2 regions of the Petroclostridium xylanilyticum genome follow, and region 1 is predicted to be linked to the other one. Evidence: predicted binding sites of a transcription regulator. Region 1 holds the regulator's gene; the other holds the start of a gene.
What was found. The regulator NrdR, encoded in region 1, represses ribonucleotide reductase genes. The targets are predictions, from matches to a motif close to CACNANATNTNGTG.
Positions count from the first base shown of each region.

Region 1 (12,133 bases):
TTTACGTAGAAATAGAATAAAATAAGCTATCAAAAAATAACGACACGAAGATTCGTGTCGTTATTTTTTTGTATTCTACAACAGGCTTTGACAAATTTTTAAGCATAAATTGTATATAATAATCATAAATATATTCGATTTTGAATATTAGTAGAATAGAGTAATATTGTAATCAATATGGGGGCATAGAATTGTGAAGCCGGTTGTATATGTAGATATTTTATTTATAGTAAATTTATTAATAAATTACATGTTGCTGTGGACTACAGGGAAAATTTCCAAGAAACAAATGTCCGTTATAAGGCTTCTCATAGGTTCCTTAATAGGTGCAATTTATGCTGTTATCATGTTTTTTCCAGCTTTCAAGATTTACTACACTGTTATCGCAAAAATTATCTTCTCGATGGCTTTAATAGCTATTACCTTTAATATCGAAAAGGTAAAAGACTTTTTCAGAGTTTTAGCAATATTTTATGTAGTATCCTTTACTTTTGGTGGCACTGCACTGGGATTGTTTTATTTTACCAATGTAGGTGCCTTTATAGGAGCTATTTTAAGTAACGGTGTAATTTATTTTACATTGCCATGGAAGGTTCTGGTTATTTCCAGTTTTATTGCATATATCATTATCAGAATAACCTGGCAAGTCTTTTATAAAAAGATTAGTAAAGAAAATATGTTTATACCGCTTTTAATAATGTTTGATAATAAGAGTATATGCGTCAATGCATTAATAGATACGGGCAACTCATTGTACGACCCTATATCTAATTTCCCGGTAGTAGTTGTAGAATTTCAGGCAATAAAAGATTTATTACCTGAAGATATTCAAAAAATATTTAATGAATGCAGTGAAAATGATTTGAGTCTCATATCCAAAATAATGTCTAATTCAGTTTGGATTTCAAGATTCAGGCTTATACCGTTTTCTTCGCTGGGGAAGGAGAATGGTATGTTAATTGGATTTAAACCGGATGAAATTGAAATCATCGAGGGTGAGCATAAAAAGGACATAAAAGATATCATTGTTGGTATTTACAATAAGAGACTTTCAAAAGATGAAACATACAAAGCCTTATTAAATCCAGAAATAATTGGGTAGGTATGAATTATAAAAAAGGAGAGGATATCATTGAAATTATTATTAAGCATAAGGTTATATCTGAAGATAAAGTATATATGGATATTACAGAAATTAAAGCTGTACACGCCGCCGGAAATACACTATATTGGAGGCAGTGAAGCTTTACCGCCGCCATTAACTGCCGAAGAAGAAAACTATCTTATCTCAAAACTGGAACAAAGGGATTTTGCTGTTAAAACCATTTTGATAGAAAGAAACTTGCGTCTGGTTGTATATATAGCCAGAAAATTCGAAAATACCGGTGTAGGAGTTGAAGACCTTATATCTATAGGTACTATAGGTTTGATTAAAGCAATTAATACGTTCAATCCAGATAAAAACATAAAACTGGCTACGTATGCTTCGAGATGCATAGAAAATGAAATACTAATGTTTTTAAGAAAGAATAATACAGTGAAAACTGAAATTTCAATTGATGAGCCATTAAATATCGATTGGGATGGAAATGAACTCTTGTTATCAGATATATTGGGAACAGATAATGACTTAATCTACAGGAGTATTGAAGATGAAGTAGACAAAGAGCTATTGGATATTGCAATGAAAAAGCTTTCATCAAGGGAAAAAAAGATTATGGAACTGAGATTTGGCTTGCAAAGCGGGGTAGAAAAAACTCAAAAAGAAGTAGCCGATATGTTAGGAATATCCCAGTCTTATATATCCAGACTGGAAAAAAGAATTATTAGCAGGTTAAAAAAAGAAATTAGCAGAATGATATAGTATGAAATTTAATTTAAATTAAAGAATTTTAGAGCAATTATATAATAAATTAATATAATTGAAGTTTATAGGTCTTGGTGGTAACATTACAACAAAATACTGCCGTATAAAAAAAACCTTCATGGTAATAATGATATTGACATCGAATTTAATTGCCTGGAGGTTTTTGTATGTTAATAAACAAAGTAGAAATATGCGGAGTAAATACATCCAAGCTGCCAGTTTTATCAAACGAACAAAAAAAAGCACTATTTGAAAGAATGCATAAAGGAGATATAGCCGCCAGGGAAGAGTTTATTAAAGGAAACCTTAGACTGGTATTGAGTGTTATTCAGAGATTTAATAATAGAGGGGAATATGTAGATGATTTATTTCAAGTGGGGTGCATCGGACTTATTAAAGCAATAGATAATTTTGATGTTTCACAAAATGTAAAATTTTCTACTTATGCAGTTCCTATGATTATTGGTGAAATAAGGAGGTACTTAAGGGATAATAATTCTATAAGGGTCAGCCGTTCACTAAGAGATATAGCCTATAAAGCGCTTCAAGTAAAAGAAAAACTTACTAATAAGAACTCAAAAGAGCCAACTATTACTGAAATTGCAAAGGAATTAAATATTCCTAAAGAAGATGTGGTTTTTGCTCTGGATGCGATCCAAGACCCAATATCCCTATTTGAACCGGTATATCATGATGGTGGAGATGCTATCTATGTCATGGACCAGGTAAGGGATGAAAAGAATCACGATGAAGGTTGGGTAGAAGAAATTGCTTTACGGGAAGCAATGCGGAAATTAAATGATAGGGAGAAACATATTTTAAACTTAAGGTTTTATGAGGGCAGAACTCAAATGGAAGTAGCTGAGGAGATAGGAATTTCTCAAGCACAAGTTTCCAGACTTGAAAAGAGTGCGCTGATGCATATGAAAAAATACATCTAATGAATTGAGAATTTAAAAATCTATAGATAACGCACGAATGATTCTACATCAGTCTATTTTATAGTTCGAAGAAAAAAGACAAAAATAAAATACTCCAGTATTTATTATATTAGCATTATTGAATTAATTAATGCATAGTATATTAGTGTTAATATAGAAATATAATTTTTAATTTTCAATTCTCAATTCTCAATTCAAATGCGGGGTGTTTTTTTTGGTGAGGGCGTCAGATTTCAGACAAAAAGAAGTGATCAATATTGCAGACGGAAAACGATTGGGGTTTGTTTATGATGTTGAAATAGATATGAATAAAGGAGTGATTGAATCCATTATTGTACCGGGTCCTGGTAAATTTCTCGGGCTGTTTGGCCGGGATACTGACTATGTTATCCCATGGAACAGCATAAAAAAAGTCGGCGATGATATTATATTAGTAGATATGAATGAGGGTGTAATGAAGAGGTATATAGAATAGTTCACGGTTAATGGTTCACAGTTCACAGGAATTTGTTCTGGTATATCATAATAATTGCAATTAGAAAGACTGTCTGTTATTTACAGATAGTCTTTTCGCTTTTATAATATTATGTTCGCAATATACTGTGAACAGTGAACTATGAACTGTGAACCAGTTCTCTAGTCTAAAAGTCCTATACGAAATAATCCAGAAAATGTTGACAGGTAATTTATATATGATACAATATATAGTACGGAATTTTGGATAATAACACCAAATGTAGTTCCGATAATAGGTTCAGGAGGGATTAAATGAGGTGTCCTTTTTGTGACTATGAAGAAAGTAAAGTTATAGATTCCAGGCCTACTGATGAAGGTCTTGCTATTAGAAGGAGAAGAGAGTGTTTAAAATGTAGTAAGCGCTTTACGACGTATGAAAAAGTTGAAAATATTCCTCTGATGGTAATAAAGAAAGACAAAAGCCGGGAGCCTTTTAATGCAGATAAATTGATGAACGGTTTACTCAGGGCCTGTGAGAAAAGACCGGTATCACTGCATGATCTGGAAAAAATCGTAAGCGAAATAGAAGGAGCTATTTATAATTCATTGGAGAGAGAGGTCACATCTCATCAAATTGGCGAGATGGTTATGGAGCGGCTGAAGAAATTGGATGAAGTTGCCTATGTCAGATTTGCTTCAGTATATAGACAGTTTAAGGATATTAATACGTTCTTAGAAGAACTTAATAAACTATTAAAAGATACATAAACAGGATATTTGCTTTGAAGTTTAAGTTATACACTCAGAAAGGTGGATCTCAGTGATAGAAAAAATTAAAAAACGCGATGGAAGAATAGTAGATTTCAATGCCGACAAAATTACGAATGCAATTTTCAAAGCTGCCAAGGTTGTGGGTGGAAATAACTATGAGATGGCAGAACAGCTAACCAATAGAGTTATTGAGTATATAGAAAATGAGCTGGCGCTTGAAATCCCTGAAGTAGAGCAAATTCAAGATGCTGTAGAAAAAATTTTAATTGAGACAGGACACGCAGCAACAGCTAAAAAATACATATTATACCGTGCTGAAAGAAACCGTATAAGGGAAAAGAATACCCGGTTAATGCAAATATATAAAGGTATTACCTATGAAGAGTCCAAGGATAATGACACTAAAAGAGAAAATGCGAATATAGACGGTGACACAGCCATGGGGACCATGCTAAAATATGGCTCTGAAGGTGCGAAAATGTTTAATGAGATGTTTATAATTAAGCCGGAGCATGTTCGGGCTCATAAAGAGGGCGATATCCATATACATGATATGGATTTCTTAACATTAACTATGACATGCTGCCAGATCGATATTCGCAAACTTTTTGAAGGTGGTTTTAGCACCGGACATGGACACTTAAGGGAGCCTAATGATGTAGCCAGTTATGCTGCCTTAGCTGCCATAGCTATTCAGTCTAACCAAAATGACCAGCATGGTGGTCAAAGTATACCGCTTTTTGATTTTGGCATTGCACCCGGAGTAGCCAAGACCTATGTAAGGTTATATAAAGCTAATCTTGCTAAATATTTCTATGCAAACTATGAAGATGATAATAGGGATTTTGCAAAAATTGTGGAAGAAGCGGTAAATAAAACGATAAGCCAAACAGGATATAAACCTTCAATCAAAACTGAAGAAAGGTATTACCAGCAAGAGTTGCAAAACCTGTTAGAATATATTGATGATGATAGCTTAATAAGATCGGCACAAAAATTTGCAGAGAAGTTTGCATTAGCAGAGACTGATAGGGCTACTTTTCAGGCAATGGAAGCTTTTGTACATAATTTAAATAGTATGCATTCGCGGGCAGGATCACAAACACCTTTTTCTTCCATAAACTTTGGTACTGATACTTCGCCGGAGGGAAGGCTGGTGAGCAAAAATTTGCTGCTGGCTACTGAAAGAGGGTTGGGAAATGGTGAAACGCCAATTTTTCCAATACTAATTTTTAAGGTTAAAGCCGGTATCTCCTATAATGAAGGTGATCCTAACTATGATTTGTTTAAACTGGCATGCAGGGTTAGTGCAAAACGATTATTCCCTAATTTTAGTTTTTTAGATGCTCCTTTTAATAAGCCTTATAGTGATCGTGGACCCGATTCAGAGGTTGCATATATGGGCTGTAGGACAAGAGTTATTGCCAATACATATGATCCTAGCAAGGAAGTAACAAATGGAAGGGGTAATCTGAGCTTCACATCAATCAACCTTCCCAGGATAGCGATTATGAGTGAACAAAATATTGAAAATTTCTTTATTGAACTGGATAAAAAAATTGATATCGTTATTGACCAATTGCTGGAACGTATGGAGATCCAGTCCAGGAAAAAGGTTAAAAATTTTCCATTCTTAATGGGGCAGGGAATTTGGATAGACTCTGAAAAATTAGGCTGGGAAGACGAGATAAGAGAAGTTATAAAACATGGAACTTTGACACTTGGATTTATAGGGTTGGCGGAAACTCTTACAGCTTTAATAGGTAAACATCATGGTGAATCGGATACGGCACAGGCCCTTGGGCTTAAGATTATAGGACATATGCGAAAAAGAATGGATGATGCAAGCAATAGATATAAGCTTAATTTTTCATTAATTGCAACACCGGCTGAGGGGTTGTCCGGGAGGTTTGTAAAGATGGACAGGGAGAGGTTTGGAGTTATCCCAGGGGTAACGGATAAGGAATATTATACAAATTCCTTTCATATCCCCGTATATTTCCCAATATCAGTTTTTGATAAGATACAGAAAGAAGCGCCGTATCACCAATTAACCAATGGAGGGCATATTACTTATGTTGAGTTAGATGGTGATCCTTCCAATAATCTTGATGCTTTTGAAACAGTAGTTAGAGCCATGTACGATGCCGGAATAGGTTACGGTTCCATCAACCACCCGGTAGATAGAGACCCTATTTGCGGATATACGGGTGTTATCGGAAACCAATGCCCAAAATGCGGAAGAACAGATGGTGATGAAGGTATAAAGTTTGAAAGGATAAGAAGAATTACCGGTTATCTGGTTGGAGACCTTTCGAGATGGAACGACGCTAAAAAGGCTGAGGAGAGGGATAGAGTAAAGCATGGATTATGCCGGTAGTATAAAAATAAAGATAATGATTTAGAATAAAATAGACTATATAAGTATTACTAAGTACTTTACATTGTCTATTTTAGTTCACAGTTCACGGTTCACGGTTCACAGGATTTTCTTGGCTAATTTCTGTGAACTGAGAACTGTGAACCGTGAACAAAATAACAATAATGTAACATACTTAGTGTTATATATATAGTTATCGATGAAATGAACCAACTTTAAAATTAAATATTTAGCTTTAAAGTTGGTTCATTATAACACATTAAGCTTTTTTGAAATAGGAGTAAATACTATGAGATATATTGACTTACATGTCCACACCACGGCATCCGATGGGTCCATGACGCCATCCCAGGTAGTACAATATGCAGTTAAGAAAAATCTTGCAGCCATCGCAATTACTGACCATGATACAATTGAAGGGGTTTCGGAAGGTGTTGAACAGGGGAAAAAAGAAGGGATAGAGGTAGTTCCGGGAATAGAGATAAGTGTAGATTTTGGAGTAGAGATGCACATACTGGGCTATTTTATTGATATTGATTCCACGATATTGAATGATACATTAAATAAGTTAAAGTATTACCGCGACCAGAGAAATCCTCAAATTATCCAAAAGCTAAATGAACTGGGCGTAGAAATAACAATGGATGAGGTGGAAAGCAAAGCAAACGGAAGAATTGTTGGACGGCCCCATATCGCAGCAGTGATGATAGATAAAGGGTATGTAAATAGTACGGATGAGGCGTTCGATAGGTATTTGAGTGTTGGAAGACCTGCTTATGTAAAAAAACAAAAGCTGCTGCCTGAAGAAGGGATTGAATTGATAAAAAAAGCGGGCGGATTTGCTGTTCTTGCACACCCCATCTTTTTAAAAAAGGAAGACGAGGAGTTGGAGTATTTATTAAGACAACTTATACGATATGGATTAGATGGACTTGAGGGTTACTATTCTGATTACTCTGCAGAGGTAAGTAACAAATATCTGGCTCTAGCCCGAAAATACAATTTGATAGTTACCGGGGGTAGTGATTATCACGGAAAAAGCAAACCGCACATAGAATTGGGTGAGGGGTACGGTACGCTAAAAGTGCCATATCAATTGCTAGAAACTATGAAAGGTAGAAGAGGTTAGACACCTTCTTCTACCTTTCATTTCTTTCACGTAACTCTTCAAGTTCGTCCATTGGTTCTTCAGATTCTTCTTCCCATATTGGGATATTTACACTCCAGGGAAAGACTTGCCTGGTAATGTTTTTCTTGTCATTTTTTTTAGTTTTCATACCATCACCCCTTTATAGGGTGTACATTTATAGCAAGAATTATTTACTTGCTCATTTATCTTTTTCTTTAGTGGGTATTTCCTGTCTTGTAGAGTTTTCCATCATTGCACAATTACCATGAAATATTGCACCTTCATCAGCGATCAAGCTATTAGTTTTTATATCTCCAGTTAGTTTGGCAGAAGTTGTAAGCCGCAGTTGTCCTTTAGCAGTAATGTTACCTTCCACAATACCTGAGATAATAACATTGTTGGCATATATATTTCCCCAAACAGTTGCTTTTTCCCCTATGATGACATCACCTTCTGCTTTTACTTCGCCCCTGGTTTTTCCATCAATTCTAATAGTGCCGTCTAATTTAATATTGCCCTCAAAAAACGAATTTGCTCCTATCAGAGTATCTACTGAATAAGAGCTAGAACTTTTTTTAGAAAACATAATGTATAACCCCCACTGTTGTAATTTTGATAAGAACTAAATATTTTTCATTATTCTCCACTATTGGTTAAAAATCCTTCTAACCCGTAAAAAAATTGTATAATTTTGTACTTTAAAAAGATGGTTAATCTGTTATAGAAAATTTGGCTAACACAATATGTTGATTAATATAATTGTATAATCCTGCTTGATCTAACAAATACTAATCTTAGTTTTTGTAGGAGAGTGATAGTGATGAATTATGCAAGTGAGAACCAGTTGATTGCGGTTGCGCAGTCCTGTGATCATTTTAATTCAGGTGGAACAGCAAACAGCAAATTTTCTACCGGGGCTGAAAACATATCATGCAGGGTATGCAAAAATTGGGATGGTAAAAAATGCGTAATCAATGTCTTTGATAATGTTCTTACCAGTTTGGATCAAACATGATCAAGTACAATAAATATTATAAAATATTATAATGATAATGCTTGAAAATTTAAGTTCAAGCATTTTTTTATTGACAAATTCATAGTAAAATAATATAATCATGTTAACCTGCTTTAGCAATTTATCACTTTAATATATTGAAGTAAGGGGTGGCCTTATGTCAAAATGGAAACTACATACTCCTGAAGGTGTTCAGGATATTTTACAGGAAGAATGTATTATAAAAAGAGAGATTGAAGAACGGATCACCAGTATTTTTCAAAGTTATGGATATTATGAAATCCAGCCTCCAACTTTTGAATTTTATGATGTTTTTGCCGGAGAATCCGGATTAATAGAACAAGAAACCATGTTTAAGTTTTTCGATCATCAAGGGAGAATTCTTGCATTACGCCCAGACATCACTACACCAATTGCAAGAATTGTTGCTACCAAATATAAAGACATAACACCTCCATTGAGGTTATCTTATGTGGGAAATGCCTTTAGATATGATGAACCTTATCAGGGAGCCAGGCTAAGAGAGTTTACACAGGCAGGAATAGAAATGATAGGTATTAATACTCCCGAGGCGGATGCTGAAATAATTGCAATAACAATCAATGCTCTTCTGGCTTCAGGGCTTAAAGAATTTCAAATAGAGATTGGCCAGATTGAATTTTTTAAAGGGCTAATGGACCAGACAGGACTGGCTGAGGACGATATAGAAAAAATGAGAATATTGATTGATAGTAAAGATTCTTTAGCTATAGAAGAATTGGTCAAATCCTATGAAATGGACAGCCAACTAAAAAATATTATATTAAATCTTCCTTCACTGTTTGGAGGTATTGAAATAATAGATAACCTGGAAAAAGAGACCATAAACACAAGAGCTTTAAATGCATTAAAAAACCTGCGGCAGGTTTACAATATTCTTTTAGACTATGGATTGGAACAATATATATCTATAGATTTAGGAATGGTGCAAAGTATTAATTATTATACAGGAATCATCTTTAAAGGTTTTACCCATGGTTTAGGCTTCCCTGTATGTTCGGGTGGAAGATACGATGGATTAATAAGTGAATTCGGAAAAAGTCTCCCCGCCATGGGTGTTGCTATTGGTATTAACAGGCTTATGTCTGCTTTAGAAAGGCAAAAGGTAGAGTTTCAGCTATGGAAAGTAGATAGTTTGATAAATTATTATGGGACAGGGAGAAAAAAAGCATTTCAAATTGCCGACGAGTTGAGAAGTCAAGGGTTAATTGTAGAAGTATATCCTGGGGAATATTCTCCTGACAGTGTTGTTGCATATGCCAAGTGTAAAAAGATAGATGGCATCATTACAGTATATGATGAGGAAAATATTGAACTTCATAACTTGCAGACAGGTGAAAAAGTAAACACCAGTGTAAGTGCATTACTAAAAAGTGGTGGGCAGGAAATAAAGGAGGACAATTAGCATGAAATATATTACGATTGCCCTGGCAAAAGGGAGACTGGCAGAGCTTTCCATAGATATATTTGAATCAATCGGTTTAAAGTGCGGTGAAATGAAAGAGAAGTCAAGGAAGCTTATTTTTATAGATGAAGAAAAAAAGATTAAATTTATCCTGGTCAAAGCTTCGGATGTACCTACTTACGTAGAATACGGGGCGGCAGATATAGGTATTGTTGGGAAAGATACTTTGTTGGAAGAAGGAAGAAATTTATATGAAATGGTAAATCTCAAATTTGGAGCCTGTAGAATGGTAGTAGCCGGTCCTGCAGCATTAAAAGACAAATTAGATAATCTTAACAATAAAAGAGTTGCTACAAAATATCCCCGCATTGCAAGGGATTACTTTCAAATAAAGAAGGGACAGACAATTGAAGTTATTAAATTAAACGGGTCGGTAGAACTTGCCCCTTTGGTCGGTTTGTCGGAAGTCATTGTAGATATCGTTGAAAGTGGAAAAACTCTCCAGGAAAATGGACTGGTAGTAATTGAAGAAATATGCGACATAAGTGCCCGGCTGGTTGTAAACCGTGTAAGTATGAAAATGGAAAAAGAAAGAATCCTGGATATTGTTAGACGGGTTAAAGAAAAAATTGAGGAGGGCCGTACATGATTGCAATTATTGATTATGGTGTAGGAAATTTAAGAAGTGTAGAAAAAGCATTCCAATTTTTGGGATATGAAGCAATGACTTCAAACGACAAGGACTTTATTCAAAAGGCAGATGCTGTTGTATTACCAGGAGTTGGTGCCTTCGCTGATGCAATGAGTAGTTTGAAAACTACAGGTCTGGACGAATTAGTATACCAATTAATAGATTCCCAAAAACCATTTTTAGGGATATGTTTGGGGATGCAACTGCTCTTTGATTATAGTGAAGAAGGTGGAAATCCTGAAGGATTAGGAATTCTTCGTGGGGGTATAAAGTTAATACCGGATAGGGGAATTCTAAAAGTTCCTCATATGGGTTGGAATAAGTTAACGATTACAAAAGAAAATCAGCTGTTCAAGGATTTACCTGTTGACCCCTATGTCTATTTTGTACATTCCTATTATCTTGAGGCGGCTGACCGGGATAATGTAATAGGCACCACCACTTATGGGATAGAAATAGATGTGGCAGTCAATAAGGGAAATATATATGCTACACAGTTTCATCCTGAAAAGAGTGGAGAAGTCGGCTTGAAAATATTGGATAATTTTGGAAAAATAGCGTATAAAAAATTAATATAAAATTGTGATTTCTAGTTTTTAGTTAACATTGGAGGGAATGCGATGGTTATATATCCTGCAATAGATATAAAACAAGGAAAATGTGTAAGACTTGTACAAGGAAAGTTTTCTGATGTGACGGTATATTCGGATAATCCGGTACAAATGGCAAAAAAATGGGAACAACTGGGTGCAAAGTATATTCATCTTGTAGATCTGGATGGTGCTCTAACCGGACAATCGGTGAATAGTGAAATTATAAAAGAAATAGTAAAGTCAGTGTCGATCCCTGTTCAGTTGGGTGGAGGGATTAGAACCATTGAAAATATAAAATCTATGTTGGACAATGGAGTGACCAGGGTTATATTAGGAACTTCGGCTGTCAGGAATCCTTTGCTAGTGAAGGAAGCAGCAGCGCAGTATAAAGAAAGGATTGTTGTAGGAATTGATGCGAAGGATGGAAAGGTAGCAATAGAAGGATGGGAAAAAGTAAGTGATTTTTCAGCCGTAAGTTTTGCTAAAAAGATGCAGGAAATTGGAGTTAAAACGATAGTATATACGGATATTTCAAGAGATGGAATGCTAAAAGGACCAAATATTGCTGCCATGAAAGAAATGGTAGACAGTCTTGCGATTGATGTAATTGCTTCAGGCGGGGTGAGTAGTCTTAGCGATATTAAAGAGTTGAAGAAAACAGGAGTAGAAGGGGTAATTGTAGGAAAAGCGCTTTATACCGGAAATGTTAGTCTTGTAGAAGCGTTAGAGGTAGCAAAGGAGTGATGACAAATGTTAGCCAAAAGAATTATACCGTGTCTTGATGTCCATGCAGGAAGGGTTGTAAAAGGAGTTAATTTCGTTAATTTGCGTGACGCCGGTGATCCG
Region 1 covers NZ_NPML01000007.1:424,415-436,547, reverse strand. The annotation lists gene ftsZ (cell division protein FtsZ) at 1-25, shown strand, start outside; gene spoIIGA (sigma-E processing peptidase SpoIIGA) at 194-1,102, shown strand; gene sigE (RNA polymerase sporulation sigma factor SigE) at 1,163-1,864, shown strand; gene sigG (RNA polymerase sporulation sigma factor SigG) at 2,035-2,808, shown strand; gene CIB29_RS05455 (YlmC/YmxH family sporulation protein) at 3,026-3,283, shown strand; gene nrdR (transcriptional regulator NrdR) at 3,577-4,032, shown strand; gene CIB29_RS05445 (anaerobic ribonucleoside triphosphate reductase) at 4,085-6,415, shown strand; gene CIB29_RS05440 (PHP domain-containing protein) at 6,705-7,544, shown strand; gene CIB29_RS18495 (hypothetical protein) at 7,555-7,692, opposite strand; gene CIB29_RS05435 (bactofilin family protein) at 7,744-8,130, opposite strand; gene CIB29_RS05430 (hypothetical protein) at 8,365-8,559, shown strand; gene hisZ (ATP phosphoribosyltransferase regulatory subunit) at 8,717-10,003, shown strand; gene hisG (ATP phosphoribosyltransferase) at 10,005-10,652, shown strand; gene hisH (imidazole glycerol phosphate synthase subunit HisH) at 10,649-11,272, shown strand; gene hisA (1-(5-phosphoribosyl)-5-[(5-phosphoribosylamino)methylideneamino]imidazole-4-carboxamide isomerase) at 11,315-12,031, shown strand; gene hisF (imidazole glycerol phosphate synthase subunit HisF) at 12,038-12,133, shown strand, end outside.

Region 2 (12,133 bases), on a different contig from region 1:
AGCAGTTTAGGTATGTTACGTTACCTGGATTATACAATGTGACGGTATTTGTATTAATGATAACCACTATTCAGGCTATGAAGCTATTCACCCAACCTTATATAATGACGCAGGGCGGTCCAGAAAACACCACAAGAACTCTCGCCTACTACATCTATCAACATGGATTTCAGTTTAGAAGCGTAGGTTATGCTTCAGCATTGTCAGTTGTATTTTTCTTGGTGGTTGTATGCATTTCTATGTTTATGAGAAGATTTATTAAAGAAGATTAGTACGCAAAATGGAGGTGCTGTCTTATGTCATTTAAGTTAAACAAAACATTGGGTAAATCCTTATATTATTTATTTAATATTATCATGTCATTTTTATTTATAGCTCCCCTTTTATGGATGGTGGTGTCATCCTTAAAACCGGAAAACCGCATATTTGCAGATTTAAGTTCTTTTAATGCGTTTTTGCCCCTGGATTTTACATTTGAAAATTACTTCAAAGCGTTTAAGAGAATACCTATGATGAAATACTTATTTAACAGCATCTTTTATGTTACAGTAATTGTTATAAGCGGTCTGGTTGTAAACTCAATTTGCGGATATGCCTTGGCGAAGCTGCATTTTAAAGGAAGAGATTTTATTCTCACGGTTATTATCGTTTTAATAATCGTCCCTTTTGAAAGTATAATTTTACCTCTTTATTTAATTGTAAACAGCTTCAGATGGGTTAATACATGGTATGCACTTATTGTACCGTTTATTGCAAATTGCTTTAGTATTTTTATGTTTAGACAATTCTTTGTTGATATACCAAACGAATTATTAGAGGCTGCTGCGATTGACGGCGCATCACCTATGAAAACTTTTATTACAATTGTAATACCTGCGTCTTACCCCGTTTTCGCAACAGTGTTTATATTAGACTACGTTTCTCACTGGGGAGATTTTATGTGGCCTATATTGGTTTCTACAGGAGAATCAATGCGAAACATTCAGTTAGGTATTCAAACGTTTTTTACGTTGCCTCCAATTTATTATGGTCAGATCATGGCAACCTTAACGGTAACAACTTTACCAATGGCTTTATTATTCCTGTTCTTCCAAAAATACTATGTCCAGGGTATTACAAGTACAGGTATAAAAGGTTAAAGAAATGTATACTTATTATAGATGATTGATTATAGAACTGAGTATAAATAGAGCACGAAAAAGTAAGGAGAGTTTAAAATGGACCTTCATAGACCAATTTATCATTTTTTACCTGAAAAAAACTGGATGAATGACCCCAACGGTACTATTTTTTATAAAGGAGAACATCATTTGTTTTATCAATATAATCCGTACGGCTATAAATGGGATCATATGCATTGGGGGCATGCAAAAAGCAAGGATTTAATTCATTGGGAAAGGCTGCCTATCGCTTTGTATCCATCCAATGAGTTGGGAGAACTGCATTGTTTTTCGGGCTGCTGTGTTTTAAATGAGGGAGAGCCTACTATCTTTTATACAAGCATTGGAGAAAATGAAAGAAATCCTGCTATAGGAGCACAGCAATGGATGGCAACCAGTAATGATGACATGCTTACATGGCAAAAACATCCCGGTAATCCTATTTTGGACATTAAATGCCATGGTGATATGGAAATTAAGGAGTGGAGAGACCCTTTTATATGGAAAGAAAATAATACGTGGTTTATGGTACTGGCCGGCACACATGGAAAAGAAGGCTGTATACTCATTTATAGTTCAGAGGATTTGATGAACTGGAAATATCTGAATAAATTCTATAAGGAAGATGATGTTATTCTGGAATGTCCAAATGTAGTTGTTTTTGGAAAGAAATATCTATTAGTTTATTCAGTAATTGAAGAGCAGCAAGTAAAATACTGTTTAGGGACAATGCAGGATGATTACACATTGCATGTTGAGCAAAAAGGCTGTATAGATTATGGAAAGAAATGCTATTATGCCACAAATATTTCTTTCGACGATAAGGACAGGATACTCCTATGGGGTTGGCTCAATGAATCTGCGAGGGGTGAACTTCCATCTGCAGGGGAGTGGTCAGGTATCCAGAGCTTGCCGCGTATTTTGGAATTAAAAGGAGATAACGCACTGGGCATAAAACCTATCCCGGAAATCAAGGCTATTAGAGGTCAACATTTTAATATAAGCAATATCACATTACAAAAAGAAACAAGAGATATCAGCTTGAGTGGAAAAGCAATAGAGATTCAGGCTGAATTTGAAAACAGTGAAAACGTAAAGGATTTTGGAATAAAGCTGCTGTGTTCTCCCGATGGCCGGGAAGAGACGGTAATTAATTTTAATGTACCGGAAAAAGTTTTTAGTATAGATAGAAGTAAATCAAGTTTATCCCAGCAAGTAAGTAAAGACACCCAAAGGGGAAGTTATAAGGAGAAAAACGGTATTATAAAAGTACATATTTTGGTAGACTATTCTTGTATAGAGGTTTTTGTAAATGACGAGGCTTGCATGTCGGCAAGGGTCTATCCGCTGCTTGAAGAAAGTAATTTAGTTAAAATTTATTCGGATGGTAAAATAAAAGTAAATCAATTTGACATATGGGAACTGAAATCAATTTGGTAAGAATGGCTTGACTAACAGCCTGGGAGTTTAAACAATGACAGGAGTAACAAAAAGCGAAGAGAAAAAACTCATCGCTTTTTCTTTTTTTCTTCTTTAATCAACTCAATTTCAAAAGCGTCAAACTCTATCTCCTCAATAAAAGCATCGGCCCTGAAAGTAACTCTGCCATATCCGGCAAAATCTCTTTCATGCAAAGAAAACCACATAGGTTGTTGGATATCAAACTCTCTACAAATTTCTTCTATACATAATTCAAGCATTTCTTTTTGAGATAGGTTATTTCTGTCGCATTGAGCAATGTACTGTTTAATAATTCGATTATTCTTTATAATTTTCCCCCATAATCTAAACATAATATCATCCTATCTATTTAATAATATACTATTTTGCTTATAATGAGCGAAGTTTAAAATTCAATATTTCCTTAATACAAACTTCGCGAATTTCATCGATAACTACCTTAATTTATTTATAATTTTAAAGTGAGTTATCGATATAAAACAGTATAACAAAATTTAATTTCAATCTCAATCTTAAGCACCACCCACGCAATTCTAGGCACAAAGTCCTATAGAAAATATTGCTAAAAATATTGACAGGATTTTCTTGTGTGATACAATATATAGCGTAGCAACTTAGATTATATACCAAATATAGGAATGGGAGTGGTTGGATTGAATTTAACCGAAAATGCTGTCAAAGTACTGGAAAAAAGATATCTTGCAAAAGATGAGCACGGCAATCTTTTAGAAACCCCTGAAGGGATGTTTAGAAGGGTTGCTAAAGCGATAGCCCAGTCTGATAGATTATATGATAAAAATGCTGACATGGAAAAAACTGAACAAGAGTTTTTTGATATGATGTCCAATCTTGAGTTTTTGCCTAATTCTCCAACCCTTATGAATGCAGGGAGACCCTTAGGGCAATTAAGTGCCTGCTTTGTACTTCCTGTAGAAGATAGTATGGAAGGGATTTTTGAAGCGATTAAGCAAGCGGCGATGATACATAAAAGTGGAGGCGGAACCGGCTTCAGCTTTTCACGCTTAAGACCAAAAGGTTCCACAGTGAACTCTACCGGAGGAGTAGCCAGTGGCCCTATAAGTTTTATGAAGGTTTTTAATGCTGCTACTGAAGCCGTCAAACAGGGCGGTACCCGAAGGGGAGCCAACATGGGGATATTAAGGGTAGATCACCCTGATATATTAGAGTTTATTTCCTGTAAACAGGACAACGCTGAGATCAATAACTTTAATATAAGTGTGGGTATCACTGAAGAATTCATGCAGGCAGTTGAGGAAAATAGAACATATGACCTGATTGATCCGCATCTCAAAAGAATGGTAGGTAAACTTAATGCGCGGGAAGTATTCAACAAGATTGTAGATGCAGCCTGGCGAAACGGTGAACCAGGTATTATCTTTTTAGATCGTTTGAATAAAGATAATGTGGTTCCTGAGTTAGGGGAGATAGAAAGTACTAATCCCTGTGGGGAACAGCCTCTATTGCCTTTTGAATCGTGTAATCTAGGCTCTATTAATTTATCAATTATGACTAAGGAGTCTAATGGCAAAGTTGAGATAGACTTTGAAAAACTAGGAGATACAGTAAGGAAGGCTGTACATTTTCTCGATAATGTTATCGATGTAAATCAATACCCTCTGGATAAAATTGACCAGATGACCAAGTTCACAAGAAAAATAGGACTGGGAGTTATGGGTTTTGCAGACCTGTTGTTCAAGTTAGGAATACCTTATAATTCCTCCAGAGGAGTAGATCTTGCTGAAAAAATTATGCACTTTATAAGTGAGCGTGGCAGGAATGCAAGTATTGAACTGGCAGAGCAGAGAGGTGCTTTCCCTCTATATGAGAAAAGCATATATAAAGCGTCAGGAGTTAAGGTGAGGAATGCAACAGTAACAACTATAGCACCAACAGGGACACTAAGTATTATAGCCGGCGTTTCCAGTGGCGTTGAACCTATATTTGCATTATCATATATTAGAAATGTAATGGATAATGATGAATTAATAGAAGTAAATCCTATATTTAAAGAAGTAGCACAAAAAGAAGGGTTTTACTCTAATGAGTTAATGAGAAAAATTGCACAGGTGGGACATATTTATGATTTCAAAGAAATTCCTCAGCATGTTAAGGAAGTATTTGTTACTGCCCATGAAATTTCACCGGAGTGGCATATAAAGATGCAGGCAGCATTTCAAAAATACACGGATAATGCTGTGTCCAAAACAGTTAATTTTAAAAATGAGGCAACCCGAGAAGAAGTTGCCAGGGTATTTGAATTAGCCTATAAATTAGGATGTAAAGGTGTCACCATCTATCGTGATGGCAGCCGTGACTTGCAGGTACTTAATATAGGCAAAGTAAAGGGTAAGGAAAACAGTGGACAGACAAGCAAAGAAGTTGTACAGCATCATATTGTACCGCGTCCAAGACCGGATATTACAACAGGTTTTACCGAAAAGGTAAGGATAGGCTGCGGAAACCTGTACATAACAGTAAACTATGATGACCAGGGAATTTGTGAAGTATTTACCAATACCGGCAGGGCCGGAGGATGCCCATCTCAGTCAGAAGCAACAAGTAGGCTGGTATCTATAGCATTAAGAGCCGGAATGGATGTTAAAGCAATTATTGAACAACTAAAAGGAATAAGATGCCCATCTACTATCAGACAACGGGATTTAAAAGTAATGTCCTGTCCGGACGCGATTGCCAGGGTAATAGAAAAGGTAATAGCGTTGCAAAATGGAAGTGGCTATAAAGATATAAAATTGACAGAAGAAGAAAAAGAAAAGATCACCTGCGTATCCGATTGTGCAGTATGTACTATGAGAGATTTCTGTAATAATCCTGATAGGAAGGAAGTAGGGATAGGAAAGTACTGTCCCGATTGCGGTAAACTAGTTGAACATGAAGGTGGGTGTGTGGTTTGCAGGAATTGCGGGTATTCAAAATGTGGATGATTCCGCAATTCTGTGTTACCAAATCATAATATTCTATGCGACATTGCGACATGGGGACGGTTCCTCAGTCGCATGAAAAGCGCATTCGACAGACGAACCGTCCCCAAGTTGCAGCCCTTCTTTCTGCTAAACCGGACTTTTTCAGTGGTTTCGTACCTGTCCCCTTGTCTTTTTGTTTCTTGACACTGAGGGTAAGTTATAATAGAATAAACATTAATTAGAAAATTATTACATATTGGCTGGAGGAAAGGAAGGGGAAGCCATGATTGTTACAGTAGTAGAAGTTTATGTTCAGGAAGCCCATATTGAAGATTTTAAGAAGGCAACCATTGAAAACCATCAGGCATCAATACAGGAGCCGGGTAATCTACGTTTTGATATCCTGCAAAGTATAGATGATCCTACACGCTTTACCTTATATGAAGCCTATGAATCGGAAGAGGCAGCAGCAGAACATAAAAAAACAGCTCATTATTTAAAATGGCGTGAAATGGTAGAAGACTGGATGGCAAAACCAAGAAAAGGTATCCCACATAAAGTTATTGTGCCGGAGGAACGAAATAAATGGTAATCAAATCCTTTGCGTTTGCAAGCACGCCTAAAATTTTATTTGGAGCTGGGATGTTTGAAAAATTAGACGAAATCACTTTAAAATATGGGAATAAAGTCCTTATTGTTACCGGCGGCTCTTCACTTCGTAGGACAGGCAAATTTGACGAACTGCTTAATCGCTTAAAGGAGCGTTCAATCCAAACGTTTAGTATTTCGGTTAAAGGAGAACCTTCACCGGAGTTGGTAGATGAGGCAGTTGATAAATATAGAAAAGAGCATGTTGATGTGGTAGTAGCCATTGGTGGAGGAAGTGTGCTGGATGCTGGAAAAGCGATTTCCGCCATGTTGCCTCAAAGTGATTCAGTAATGGAATATCTTGAAGGTGTAGGAAGTGAAAAAAAACATAACGGCATAAAAGTGCCTTTTGTTGCTGTACCAACAACTGCGGGAACTGGCAGTGAAGCAACAAAAAATGCAGTACTCAGTAAAATTGGTGAAAACGGATTTAAAAGTTCGTTGCGGCACGACAATTTTGTACCTGATGTTGCAATGCTGGACCCGGCACTTGCAATATCCTGTCCGCCAAGTGTAACAGCTGCAAGTGGGTTAGATGCGTTTACTCAGTTGCTTGAAGCTTATGTATCTACGGAAGCGTCTCCAATGACTGATGCACTCGCTTTTAACGGGTTGGAATATGTGAAAGAAAACTTAGTTCCTGCATGTACAACGGATATGGAAAATGTCAGTGTGCGGGGCGGGATGGCGTATGCATCCCTGATGTCCGGTATTGTACTTGCAAATGCCGGCTTAGGTGTTGTGCATGGATTGGCAGGTCCAATAGGCGGTTATTTTGATATACCGCATGGAGTGGTTTGCGGCACATTAATAGGAGAGGCCGTTAAGATGAATATTCATCTTTTGCGTCAAGCAGGGGAAGTGGGAAACAAGTATCTGGAAAAATACGCAAAAGTAGGAGCTATGCTGTCGGACTTGGATGAAAAGGATGTTGACAGGTGCTGCAACCAACTGGTGCAAAAAATTGAAGAATGGATTAAATTACTTAAAATTCCACGATTAAGTGAGTATGGCATATCCAAGAATGATTTAGATAAAATTGTTGAAAAGTCAGGAAATAAAAATAATCCTGTTAAGTTGGGAAAAGAACATATCAAGCAATTGCTATTGAATAGATTGTAGATTTAGGAAATAATTAGGACCATCATTTTTAAATAAATACATGGAAAGAGATAGGTTACGGGACAACCTATCTCTTTTTCTTTTGTGGGTATTCCGCATACATCATCTCGTTTCAAGAGGCGACTCTGCTAACGATTGGTTTATTATGCCATAATATAAAATAAAAATTAAGGAAAATATGGAATTTTAATTTAATAAAATAGTAAGGGATAAAAGGATATTGTGAAGTTGGCGAATTAACATTATATGAAGGGGTGGAAAGGTTATGAAAAAGATAACTATTTTTGTAATGTTGCTGTGTTTGTTTGCTGTTGCAGGCTGTGAGGAAAAAGAAACGATGCAGAATATTGCTTCGATGGATTCTCGTACCGCGAGTTATGATGTGACCATGAAGCGGGACCTTTTGTGCTTGATGATGGCTTACCCCGAGTATATTACCGATGTGAAAAGAGAGATAAACGGCAGTGTATATGTGATAATGAAATCAGGAAAACGCATCCTTTACGACGATAAAAAGGAGAAGAACCATAATGAAAAACTGGCCAATGCGGATTTGCAAGACATGATGGAGCAGATTTATCCCCTCTCGGATATTACAAACCTGATGGCTGAAGATTTTGATCCCGGACGTGCCAGGGTATATGCCTTGTTGAAAGAGGTCTATGGTGGTTCCAAAGGACAGGTAGAGAAGAATCTTATACCTGTAAAGGTCGGTTATAAAAACTATTCCTTTAACCGTAACAATAAAGCAGCCGAAGCTTTGCAGTCAGTTATGAAAGAGCTTGTGCTGCTGACCGAAAAGCGGCAGGACATCCGTTCTTGTGTATTTCCGGCGAGCGGTACTTTTAACTACCGTGTTATTGCAGGAACCAATCAATTAAGTGCTCACTCCTTTGGGATTGCGATTGACCTTGCAAGTGATAAAAGGGATTACTGGAAGTGGACTTCACGGAAGGAAGGAGAAAGAAGGTTAAATTCCTATCCGCGGGAAATTGTGCAGATTTTTGAAAAGAACAATTTTATTTGGGGTGGCAAATGGGGGCATTTTGATATCCTGCATTTCGAATACCGGCCGGAGTTGACCCTGAAATCCCGGTACTTTGCGGATGAACCTGCCGCTGGGAAGCCATGGTATGACGGATTGCCTTCTGAAGATGCTGTCATAAAAAACTATATTTGGCTGATTGAAAAAGCGTTGGAATAAAAATGCCATAAAGAGTGCTTTTTTAAAAAATTTTTTACAAAAATCTTTACAAATGAAATATTTTGTCTTAAAATATATTACAATGAGTTTAAAATATAATATTGGTTTATAAATGCAAAGAAAGAGAAGAGTAGATATTTGTTGAAGGTTCAGCGAGTTGGGGATGGTGGAAGCCCAATCCGAGGTAGCAAATATTGAAGATCACTCTGGAGCAGCAGGCCGAACCATAGTAGGTTTTGTCGTAATCCCGACGTTATATGGGAAGCATATAGATTGAGGCTGTATGTGGTGAGATGGATACGCTATGTATCAAATCAGGTGGTACCGCGGAAATACCCTTTCGTCCTGTTATGGATGAAAGGTTTTTTTATTGCTTGAAAGTTAATGATTAGTTATGTAAAGGAATGGAGGTATTTACATGTATGAAAAAGTATCGACCAACCTTAATTTTGGCGATAGGGAATTAGAAGTATTAAAATACTGGAAAGAAAATAATATTTTTGAAAAAAGCATAAAAATGAGGGAGAATGCGCCTACTTTTACTTTCTATGACGGTCCGCCTACCGCTAATGGAAAGCCTCATATCGGCCACATTTTAACCCGTGTAATGAAAGATATTATCCCAAGATACAAAACCATGAAGGGATATAAGGTGCTCCGTAAAGCAGGATGGGATACCCATGGTCTCCCTGTAGAATTGGAAGTAGAAAAGCAGTTGGGGATTGACGGTAAACCCGAAATCGAAAAATACGGGGTAGAACCTTTTATCAAGGAATGTAAGAAAAGTGTATGGAAGTACCAAAAAGAATGGGAAAAGATGAGTGACCGTGTAGGGTTCTGGGTAGATATGGATAATCCCTATATCACCTATGACAATAACTATATTGAATCTGTGTGGTGGGCATTGAAACAAATATGGGATAAAGGTTTATTATATAAGGGACATAAAATTGTGCCCTATTGTCCTCGCTGTGGGACTGCTCTTTCCAGCCATGAAGTTGCACAGGGCTATAAAGATGTAAAAGACCCATCCATATATGTTAAATTCCAGGTAAAAGGACAAAAGCAGGTATACCTGATGGCGTGGACGACTACACCATGGACATTGCCTTCCAACGTTGCCCTTACAGTAAATCCGGGTGAGACTTATATAAAAGCAAAGTGTGCAGATGAAGTGTATATTCTGGCAGAGGCACTGGCACCAACAGTATTAAATGAGGAATTTGAAGTGCAGGAAAAAATGCTGGGTAAAGATTTGGTAGGTATGGAATATGAACCGCTGTTTGATTTTGTAAAGCCGGAGAAAAAAGCCTACTATGTGGTAGCAGACAATTTCGTAACATTGACTGACGGTACAGGGATTGTACACACTGCCCCGGCTTTTGGTGAAGACGACGCGAAAGTAGGAAGAGCATACGACCTTCCTTTTGTTCAGCTTGTTAATGAGCAGGGAGAATTTGTAGACAGCGTAGAACCATGGAAGGGTGTTTTCGTTAAAGACGCAGACCCGCTTATCATAAAAAATTTAGATGGAAGAAATCTTTTATATAAGGCGGTAGATTACGAACACGCCTATCCGTTCTGCTGGAGATGTGACACACCGTTATTGTATTATGCCCGCGATACATGGTTTATCAAAATGACCGCTGTAAAAGAAAATCTGTTAAAGAATAATAATAAGATTAACTGGCTGCCTGACAACATTAAAGATGGACGTTTTGGAAACTTCCTTGAAAATGTAATTGACTGGGGCTTAAGCCGTGAAAGATACTGGGGAACTCCGCTGCCTATCTGGGAGTGTGAATGCGGACACCGTCATGTTGTAGGAAGTATTGACGAGTTAAAGGAAATGGGCCAAAATGTTCCTGAAAACATTGAACTGCACAAGCCATATATTGACAATGTATATTTGAATTGCCCCGAGTGTAAAACCGGAACCATGAAAAGAGTAAGTGAGGTAATTGATTGCTGGTTTGATTCCGGATCTATGCCTTTTGCACAATGGCATTATCCCTTTGAGAATAAGGAAATCTTTGAACAGAATTTCCCGGCAGATTTTATCAGTGAAGCAGTAGACCAGACGAGGGGGTGGTTCTACACCTTGCTTGCCATTTCAACCCTCATATTTGACGAGCCGTCATATAAGAACGTTATCGTCTTAGGCCATGTGCAGGATAAGGATGGGCAGAAAATGAGCAAGCACAAGGGAAATGTGGTAGACCCATGGACAATACTTGACAAGCAGGGGGCGGATGCAGTCCGCTGGTATTTCTACACAAGCAGTGCACCATGGCTGCCCAGCCGTTTCTATGAAGAAGCGGTAAGCGAAGGACAAAGAAAATTTATGGGGACCTTGTGGAATACCTATGCCTTCTTTGTACTGTATGCAAATATTGATAAGTTTAATCCAAATAATTATAAATTAGAATATGACAAATTACAGGTAATTGATAAATGGATTTTATCCAGGCTGCATTCACTGGTTGCAATGGTAGAAAAAAATCTGGATAATTACCGCATTACAGAACCGGCAAGAGCCATCCAGGAATTTGTAGATGAATTGAGTAACTGGTATGTAAGAAGAAGCAGGGAACGTTTCTGGCAGGAAGAAATGACACAGGATAAAATTAATGCATATATGACACTTTATACTGTGCTTGAAACGCTGTCCAAGCTTATTGCACCCTTTGTGCCATTTATGGCAGAGGAAATTTACAAAAACCTGGTACTGAATGTGGACAGTTCTGCTCCGGAGAGTGTACATCTTTGCGACTATCCGCAGGCAGATGAGAAATTTATCGACAAGGAACTGGAAGAAAACATGGATTTTGTACTCAAGCTGGTAGTACAGGGCCGTGCTTGCAGAAATAAAGCAAGTATTAAGAATCGTCAGCCTATAGGAACAATGTATGTAAAAGCTAAAACAAAGCTTCCTGATATGTTCAGAGACCTGGTTGCTGACGAATTAAATGTAAAAGAAATTGTTTTCACCGATAATGTAAGTGCTTTTACAACTTATAAGTTCAAACCACAGCTTAGGACCCTTGGTCCGAAATATGGGAAACTGGTCCCTAAGATTGCCGAAGCGCTTAATAATGTAGATGGTAACGAAGTTATGGCATTGTTCAAGAAAGGTGAGACGGTAACTTTAGAAGTAGAAGGAACTAAAGTAGAGCTTGCAGAACAGGATGTGCTCAGTGAGTCGGTTGACAAAGCAGGGATGGTGGCAGAAACAGACTACGGTGTCACTGTTGTACTGGATACGAATCTCACTCCTGAACTTATCGAAGAGGGATTTGTACGTGAAATTATCAGCAAAATTCAGACCATGAGGAAAGAAGCCGGTTTTGAAATTCAGGATAATATTCATGTATATTATAGCAATAATGCTAGAATTGCAGAGATCATGAAGAAGAATGAAAAAGAAATTGCTAAAGAAGTATTGGCACTGGCAATGACTGAAGGCAGTGCAGAGGGTTATACAAAAGAATGGAATGTAAACGGAGAAAAAGTAAAGATTACAGTTGCTAAGATATGATATAAATAATGGGAGGAGCTTATTGCTTCTTCCATTATTTTTGAAAATAACAGTTTGT
Region 2 covers NZ_NPML01000031.1:28,077-40,209, forward strand. The annotation lists gene CIB29_RS18115 (carbohydrate ABC transporter permease) at 1-272, shown strand, start outside; gene CIB29_RS18120 (carbohydrate ABC transporter permease) at 297-1,139, shown strand; gene CIB29_RS18125 (glycoside hydrolase family 32 protein) at 1,218-2,600, shown strand; gene CIB29_RS18130 (hypothetical protein) at 2,669-2,953, opposite strand; gene CIB29_RS18135 (vitamin B12-dependent ribonucleotide reductase) at 3,275-5,584, shown strand; gene CIB29_RS18140 (antibiotic biosynthesis monooxygenase) at 5,820-6,155, shown strand; gene CIB29_RS18145 (iron-containing alcohol dehydrogenase) at 6,149-7,333, shown strand; gene CIB29_RS18150 (M15 family metallopeptidase) at 7,599-8,537, shown strand; T-box leader at 8,646-8,888, shown strand; gene ileS (isoleucine--tRNA ligase) at 8,956-12,075, shown strand.
Region 2: CIB29_RS18135 (vitamin B12-dependent ribonucleotide reductase) is a predicted target of NrdR. The motif match lies at 3,215-3,228, and genes of this name have one in related genera.